Regions from separate parts of the Rhodovulum sp. P5 genome, predicted to be linked through region 1. Evidence: riboswitches for the same ligand, from Rfam matches in the RefSeq annotation. Region 1 holds a riboswitch; the other holds the start of a gene.
The links. Region 1 has a riboswitch for thiamine pyrophosphate ahead of thiB (thiamine ABC transporter substrate binding subunit). Riboswitches for the same ligand answer to the same signal wherever they lie in the genome.

Region 1 (4,363 bases):
CCGTGGATGTCGAGACTGTCGGCAAGCTTTCCGAAATCCCGTTGGGCCTCGGCCACCGCCGGGGCAAGGGCGCGCAACGCGAAGGGAAGGCTCATCACCGCGTTGACCGTCGCGGTCACCGGCAGGGCCAAGGCCGTTGGGTCCGCCAGGGGAAACAGCAGGATGAACAGCCCCGTGCCCATCACCAGCGGTGAGGCCGCGATCGACAGGGTGCCCGCCGCCAGAAGGGCGCCGCCAAGTGCGCGTTTCAGCCGGGCCGCGGCCAGCGCCATCGGCAGGGCAAGGGCCAGGGTCACGGCGGCAGAGGCCAGCGCCACGCAAAGGGACCGAAGGGCGGCGTGATAGACCTGAACCGGCAGCCCCGGCAGGTGGGCGGCCCCCTTGGCGATGATCATGGCCAGCGGCAGCAGCAGGAACAGCGCCCCAAGGCACAGCCAAATGGCATCGGCCAGGCGCAGCGCCCACCGGTCGCCGTCCCACCGTGCGAGGGGGCGGCCCAGCCCGGACCCGAAGGCCGACGGCACCGCGACGGCAAATGCCAGAAGAGCGGCCACGCCGCACAGCCCGAACTGGATCAGCGACAGCAGCGCCGCATGGCCAAGGTCGAAGTCGTAGCGGAAGCTTTGATAGATGGCGAGTTCCACCGTCGTGGCCCTAGGACCGCCGCCGAGTGTCAGGGCCACCGCGAAACTGGTCATGCAGATCAGGAAGACTACCACGAAGGCGCCGGGCAGAACGCTGCGCAGCATCGGCGCCTCCAAGTGACGCGCGACATCGCCGGGCGAAAATCCCAGCGCCGCGGCCAGCCGGAACCGCTCGGCCGGGATCGCCAACCATCCTTGCAGGAGCAGCCGCGTGGCCAGCGGCAGGTTGAAGAACACATGCGCCAGAACCACGCCCTCCAGCCCGTAGATATCGACGGGACCAAGCCCAAGCGGGACCAGCGCCGCCGAGAGCAGCCCGGAGCGCCCGAAAACGGCCAACAGACCCAGCACCGCGACGATCACGGGCAGGATGAACGGCGCGCCCAGCAGCGTGATCAGCAGCGCCCGCCCGGGAAACTGCCGTCGCGCCAGGGCACGGGCCACGAAGACGGCCAGCAGGCAACTGAACCCGGCCGAAAGCGTCGCCTGCGTCAGCGTGAATCGCACCGCGGCCCAGTCGGCCGCAGCCAGCCCCGTGCCCCCCTCTGCCCGCAAGGCGACCGCGGCCAGCGTGCCGAGGCTGAGCGCCAGAACCGCGCCACCGGCCAGCACACCCGCGGGGAGAGCGATGCCTATTGGCTGAGCGCGTCGCGCCATTCGGCCAGCGCGGTGTCGCGCACCCGTGCCGCCTCTCCGGCGGGATAGATCAACGCGGTGTCGGGGGTGATCAGCGTGTCGAACCCGTCGGGCAGGCCCCCTGCGGGGGTGACGGCGGGATACATCCAGTTCGTGGTCGGGATCACCGACTGGAACGCATCGCTCAGCATGAAGTCGAGGAATTGCCGCGCAAGCGCCGGCTGGTCGGAATGGGCGATCTGCCCCGCCACCTCGATCTGCATGTAGTGGCCTTCGTTGAAACCCGCCGCGGCCTTGCTGTCATCGCCTTCGGCGATCAGGTGATAGGCGGGCGATGTGGTGTAGGACAGCACCATGTCGGCCTCACCTTCAAGGAACATGCCATAGGCCTCGCTCCACCCCTTGGTCACGGTCAGGATATGGGGGGCAAGCCCCTGCCAGATCTCGGCCGCCCGGTCGCCATAGGCGGCCTTGACCCACAGCAGCAGCCCCAGCCCCGGGGTGGAACTGCGCGGATCCTCGATCACGATCTTCACGTCGTCTGGCAGCGCGGCCAGCGCCTCGAAGCTTGTCGGCACCTCGTCCAGCCGGGTCTTGTCATAGACGAAGGCGAAATAGCCCCAGTCATAGGGCAGGAACATGTCGTCCTCCCACGCGACGGGCAGGTCGAAGTCCCGGTCCTCCAGCCCGTGTTGTGCGAAGAGACCCGTTTCCGCCGCGGCCGCCGTCAGGTTGGTGTCGAGCCCCAAGACCACATCCGCCCTTGTCCGCGCCCCTTCCAGCCGGATCCGCGCGAGCAGAGCCGCCCCGTCGCCGGAGGCCACGAATTGCAGGTCGCAGCCGCAGATCTCTTCGAACGCGGCCTCGACCGCCGGGCCGGGGCCCCAGTCGGATACGAAGCTGTCATAGGTATAGACGGTCAGAACGGGCGTGTCGGCCTGCGCCATGGTGGCGCCCAAAAGGCCGGCGGCGAGTGTCGGGTAACGCATGGCTTCCTCCATCGACCGGACGGGAAAAGGGTGGAGGAGTGCCCATACCTTCCCTCCGCCGGTCCTAGCCGGGTCAGGTTCAACGGGTTCGCATCGCTGCATCTCAGCCCATGCCGGGCACCCCGAGGTCGGACCAAGACTAGGGGCCGCCGCGGTGCTGTGCAAGGGAAAGCGCTTGAGGGGGGCGGGCGCGCCCGCTATGCCCGGACGCGCAAGAGGAGACCTGCCCCATGAGCCTGAACAGCTTCGGCCATCTTTTCCGCGTCACCACCTGGGGCGAAAGCCACGGGCCCGCCCTTGGGGCCACGGTAGACGGCTGCCCGCCCGGCGTGCCGATTGACGAGGCCGCGTTGCAGCACTGGCTGGACCTGCGCAAGCCCGGGCAGAACCGCTTTACCACCCAGCGGCAGGAGGCGGACGCGGTCGAGATCCTCTCGGGCGTGTTCGAGGGGCAGACGACCGGCACGCCGATCCAGTTGATGATCCGCAATACCGACCAGCGCTCGAAGGATTACGGCGACATCGCCGAGAAGTTCCGCCCCGGTCACGCCGACATCACCTATTGGCAGAAATACGGCATCCGCGACTATCGCGGCGGCGGGCGTTCCTCGGCCCGGGAAACCGCGGCGCGGGTGGCGGCGGGCGGCATCGCGCGCGCCGCATTGGGCGTTCTGGCACCCGAGATCGCGATCACGGGATACATGGTCCAGATGGGCCCCCATGCCATCGACCGTGCGCGGTTCGACCTCGACGAAATCGGCCGGAACCCGTTCTGGGTGCCCGACGCGCAGGCCGCCGACGACTGGGCCGTCTATCTGGACGGGTTGCGCAAGGATGGCAATTCTGTCGGAGCCGTCGTCGAACTGTTGGCAAGCGGCGTGCCCGCGGGGTTGGGCGCCCCGGTCTATGGCAAGCTTGATACCGATCTGGCCGCCGCGATGATGAGCATCAATGCGGTGAAGGGTGTCGAGATTGGCGAGGGCATGGCCGCCGCGGCCCTGACCGGGACCGAGAATGCCGACGAGATCTTCCTCGGCGAGGATGGCCAGCCCGTCTATTCCTCCAACCACGCGGGCGGCATCCTTGGCGGTATCTCCACCGGGCAGGACGTCGTCGTGCGCTTCGCGGTCAAGCCGACCTCGTCGATCCTGACCCCGCGCCGCACCATCACCAAGTCGGGCGAGGTCACCGAGATCGTCACCAAGGGCCGCCACGATCCCTGCGTCGGCATCCGCGCCGTGCCGGTGGGCGAGGCGATGATGGCCTGCGTTTTGCTGGATCACCTGCTCTTGCATCGCGGGCAGGTGGGCGAGAACCGGGGGCGGATCGGGTAACACCGCGACCCTGTCAGGCACACAGGCGCCCGACAGGGGATCGCGCAGGCGGCCCCACATTGTCTGCCCGTCCCGGCCTTGTTCGGCGCGGCCTCACTTGCCCAAGGGCGCAACCGCTTGCGTCTGCTTCGACACCTGAACGGCGAAGATGCCGGCCATGATCACCGCGACGCCGGCCACATCCATCGCGCCCAGACGTTCCCCCAGCAGAAGGGCCGCGATGCCGACCCCGAAAAACGGGCTGAGGAAGTGGAAGGTCGCGGCGCGCACGGCCCCCACCCGGCGCACCAGCAGGAACCAGATCAGCGTGGCGGTGAGGCCGGGGAACAGCGTGGTATAGCCGAAGGCCAGACCCAGCCGCCAGTTCGGGGTGATGTCCCAGACCTCTCCGGCCGCCAGCGAGGCTATGCCCAGAACGGTGGCCCCCAGCAGCATCTGAAGACCCACGATCATCAGCACGTTCCCGCCCGAGGACGCCCCCCGGACCGACAGCGTTGCGGCGGTCAGCGCGAACACCCCGGCGATGCACAGCACCAGCCCGAACAGATCGACGCCTTGGGTGATGCGGCTGCCCATGATGATCGCCACGCCCGCAAAGCCGACGACCAGCCCGGCAATGCCCAAGGGGCGCACCCGTTCCCCCAGCACGATCCAGCCGAAGAGCGCGACCAAGAGCGGCATGGTCGAGGCGATGATCGCCGCCATCGAGGCCTCCAGCGTCTGCATCGCGACGAAGTTCAGACCGAGATACAGCGCGTTC
Region 2 (4,363 bases), 1.8 Mb from region 1:
CCCGCCGGACAAGGTGTCGGGACGGCGGCGCCCCAGCCCCTCAAGCCCGACAGAGGCCAGAAGCGCCGCCGCCCTGTCGGGATCGGGCCGCCGCCCGGCAAGGCGTTCCACCAGCGTCACGTTTTGCGCCACCGTCAGCCGCGGTTGCATCAGGTCGCCTTGCGCCATCCATCCGATGCGGTCGGGCACGTCGATCCGGCCGTCGAACTGCACACCCGTGTCGAGCCCCGCCAGAAGACGCAGGATCGTCGACTTGCCCCCGCCCGAGGGGCCAAGCAGACAGGTCCAGCCCGGTTCGAGGGGCAATGCGATCTCCTCAAAGAGCGGCCGTTCCCCGAACCGGGCGGTGCCCGAAATGCCCCATCCCATTGCCACGGTCAGTCCACGGCGACCTCTCGCGCGATGGCCGAGACCTCCGGCGCGGCGTCGATCAACCCGGTTGAGGCCATGAAGGCGCCGAAGGCGGCATAGCGCGCGGTGTCGAGCGCGGCTGGATCGGTCGCGAAATGGGGCACGGTGTCCCCCCATGCGGCGGCGTTCAGTGTGTCATCCAGTTCGGCGGCATAGCCCTTGAAGGTGTCCCACCCGGCCTGCGGGTCCGCCGCGATCTCTGCCGCCGCGCGGGCCGTGGCCGACAGGAACCGCGCGATCCGCTCTGCGTCCATCAGGTCCGGGTTGGCCTCGTAGATCAGTTCATCATAGACCGGCACGCCATGCTCTTCGGGCAGGAAACAGCGCCCGGTCCTGCCCACGGTCTCCATCTGGTGCAGTTCGAAATTGCGGAACGCGCCCGATACCGCCTCCACCTGTCCCGCGGCCAGGGCCGAGGTCAGGGCGAAGTTGACGTTGATCTGCTCCACCTCATCGGGGTCGACGCCATTGCTGCGCAGCATGGTGTGCATCAGCGCCTCCTCGATCCCCGGGATGGAGTATCCCGCGCGGCGCCCGGAAAGGTCCGACAGTGTCGTCACCGGGCCCGCGGCATCGACCATCACACAGTAAAGCGGCGCGTCGATCAGCTTGCCGACCCGGACCAGCGGCAGGCCCGCATCGTGTTGAAGGTACAATTGCGGCTGATAGCTAACGGCGATGTCCACCTGCCCCGCCGCGGCCATCTTGGGCGGGTCGGACGGATCGGCGGGCGCGATGATCTCCACTTCCAGCCCCGCATCGGCGAAATAGCCGCGTTCCTGCGCGACGATGATCGGCCCGTGATCGGGGTTCACGAACCAGTCCAGCATGATGGACAGCTTGTCGGCAGCATGGGCGGGCGTGGCGATGGTCAGCGCCAGAACTGCAAGACAACGTTTCATTAGGTCAACTCCTTTGCGCAAAGAAATGGTCGGTCGGGCCGTGGCCGTGGCCCACGCGCAAGCCGTCGGCCCCGCGGATGGCATCCAGTGTGTAGTCCTTCGCCGCCACGGCTGCCGCGAATGCATCGCCGGTCAGCCCCAGATGCGTGGCCAGGGCAGAGGACAGTGTGCAGCCGGTGCCGTGCGTGTTCTTGGTGGATACCCGCGGGGCCTCCAGCCACTCGCACCGGTTGGTGGACAGGAACAGGTCGGGGCTTTGACTGCCTGCCAGATGCCCGCCTTTCAGGACCACCGCGCCGCAGCCGAGATCCAGAAGCGCCTTTGCTTCGGCCTCCATCGCGGCTTGGCTTGTCGCTTCGGGGGCGTCCAGAAGGTCGGCGGCCTCGGGCAGGTTGGGGGTGATGACGGATGCCAGCGGCAGCATCAGTTCGCGCAGGGCCGCGACGGCGTCGGCCTCCAGCAGCCGGTCGCCCCCTTTGGCAACCATCACCGGGTCCAGCACGATGGGGACGCCGCGGCCTGACAGGACCTTGGCCACGGCCTCGGTGATCGCCGACGAACCCAGCATGCCGATCTTGACGGCATCGACCCGGATGTCGTCGAACACCGCGGCGATCTGGGCCGCGACGAATGCGGGCTCCATCAACGTGGCGCCGGAGACACCTTGGGTGTTTTGCACCGTCAACGCGGTGATCGCGGCCATCGCATAGCCGCCATTGGCCGAGATCGCCTTGATATCGGCCTGGATGCCGGCGCCGCCCGAAGGGTCGGAACCGGCAATGGACAGGATGTTGGGGATCATTGGCGCCTCCATGTCTCAGCCAATTTGCGGGTTGCGGCCTCCGGGTCGGGCGCGGCGGAAATGGCAGAGACGACGGCAAGCCCTGCGCATCCCGCGGATTTCAACTTGGGGATATCGCCGCCCGTGACGCCGCCGATGGCGACGGTCGGCACCGGGCAGGCGGTCGCGATCCGGGCAAGGCCGTCAAAGCCGATGGGGGCGGCATGGTCGGGCTTGGTGGGCGTGGCCCTCACCGGCCCCGCGCCGATATAGTCGATGACGTCCACGGGCATGGCGGCCAGTTGCGCCTCGGTCTCGATCGACAGGCCCAGCACCTTGTCGGGCCCGATGGCGGCGCGTGCCTTGCGCGGGTCGCCGTCCGACTGCCCGATATGCAGGCCCGCGGCGTTTGCGGCCAAGGCGACCTCCACCCGGTCATTGATGATCAGCGGCACGCCCGCGGCGGCGAGTTGGGGGACAAGGCGCCGGGCCTGCGCGATCATCTCCGCATCGGTGGCACGCTTGTCGCGCAACTGGATCACGGTGGCCCCGCCCCGCAGGGCAGCAAGCACCAGCGCGTCATCCGCCCCGTCTGGCGTCACGAAATAGATGGACAGGTTCATGCCGGGCGCACCTTTGCGCCGTGTGACAAGTCTTCGGGCGTCAGATTGTGCAGCGCGTCGATGAAGGCCACCGCGAAACTGCCCGGTCCCTTCGCGCCCTTGGCCGCGCGTTCTCCTGCCAGTCCGAAATAGGCGAGCGCGGCGACCGTGGCCTCCAGCCGTGGCTGCCCCACGAGAAAGGCACCGACCACGCCCGTCAGCGAACAGCCCAAGGCCGTGACCTTCGGCATCAGCGGATGACCGTTTGCGATGCGCCACGCGGTGTCGCCATCGGTCACGAAATCCTCGGGCCCCGTCACAGCGACCACCGCGCCGCTGGACCGCGCCAGCGCCCGGGCGCCATCCTCTGCCATGTGGACGTCATCGGCGGCATCGGCGCCCTTGCCCTGCGCGGCCGCGCCGGAGAGCGCGAGGATTTCCGACGCATTGCCCCGGATCACGGTCGGTTTCAGCGCAACCAGCCGGTTCGACGTTTCCCGCCGGAACGCGGTTGCCCCGGCCGCCACCGGGTCCAGCACCCAGGGCGTGCCCTTGGCGCGCGCGGTTTCGGCCGCCGCCCACATCGACGCAATCCACGGCCCGCTGGCCGTGCCGATATTGATGGTCAGTGCCTGCGCCAGCCCCGCGAAGTCCGAGGCTTCCTCGACCGCGTGGGCCATCGCGGGCGAGGCGCCGCTGGCCAGCAGGACGTTGGCCATCACGTTCATCGCAACATAGTTGGTGATGTTCTGCACAAGCGGCGCGGTCGCGCGCATCGTGGATAGATAGCAGCCCCAGTCGGTCATTCCGTGCTCCTTCCGAGGCGGCAGGAATGACGGGGACCACGCCCATACGCATCCGGGCAAGGACCGCGACTCCCTCCGCCAGCATGATCTGGTTCAGGTTCAAAGGGTGCTTCTCAGCCCGGCCGATGCCGGACGCCCCTGTCACATCCGAATTTGGTAACGGGATTGGAACGCGATGACCAGACGGGATTTTACGGTGCGGCCGCCCGCGTCGCTTGTGTTGCCCGTGGTGCGGGCCTAAGCCTTGGCCATGCATGACCCAACAGGCGGCTGACCCGGTGTTCCTTTATCGCGTGCTTCTGACGCTTGTGGCGCCTGTGCTGCTTGTCCGGCTGGCGCGGGAACCCAAGCTTGCGCCGGAACGGCTGGGGCTTGGCGGGGCCGGGCATCGGGGCGGACGCATGATCTGGCTGCATGCGGCCTCCAATGGGGAACTGACCTCCGCCCGGGGGCTGATCGGCCAGCTTTTGGCGCAAAGGCCAGAGGCGCGCCTGATCGTGACCTGCAATACCACGACCGGCCGGGCGCTGGTCAAGGGATGGGGGCTTGGTCGCGTTTCGGTCGTGCTGGCACCCCTGGACTATCGCTGGGCGCTTCGCCTGTTTCTTCGGCGCTGGTCGCCCGGTGCGCTGATCGTGATCGAGAACGAGCTTTGGCCGAACCGCCTGAGCCTGTTGGCCGCGCGGGGCGTGCCGGTGCTGGTCGTCGGCGCGCGGATGTCGGAGCGGAGCGCGGCGCGATGGCGGCGCTTGCCCGGTCTGGTCTCGACGATGCTGGGCACGGTGTCCTACCTTTCTGCGCAGGATGCGGGCTCACGCGGGCGGCTGATCGGACTGGGTCTTGATCCGTCCCGCGCCGGGC

Region 2: linked by a shared signal. The riboswitch ahead of thiM (hydroxyethylthiazole kinase) and the one ahead of thiB (thiamine ABC transporter substrate binding subunit) in region 1 are both predicted to bind thiamine pyrophosphate.

The regions. Positions count from the first base shown of each region.
Region 1 is NZ_CP015039.1:2,577,761-2,582,123, forward strand. It holds gene RGUI_RS12435 (ABC transporter permease subunit) at 1-1,301, opposite strand, end outside; gene thiB (thiamine ABC transporter substrate binding subunit) at 1,277-2,269, opposite strand; TPP riboswitch at 2,303-2,404, opposite strand; gene aroC (chorismate synthase) at 2,500-3,603, shown strand; gene RGUI_RS12450 (DMT family transporter) at 3,697-4,363, opposite strand, start outside.
Region 2 is NZ_CP015039.1:810,978-815,340, reverse strand. It holds gene RGUI_RS04040 (ABC transporter ATP-binding protein) at 1-369, opposite strand, end outside; gene RGUI_RS04035 (ABC transporter substrate-binding protein) at 378-1,313, opposite strand; gene thiD (bifunctional hydroxymethylpyrimidine kinase/phosphomethylpyrimidine kinase) at 1,318-2,115, opposite strand; gene thiE (thiamine phosphate synthase) at 2,112-2,717, opposite strand; gene thiM (hydroxyethylthiazole kinase) at 2,714-3,502, opposite strand; TPP riboswitch at 3,556-3,652, opposite strand; gene RGUI_RS04015 (3-deoxy-D-manno-octulosonic acid transferase) at 3,757-4,363, shown strand, end outside.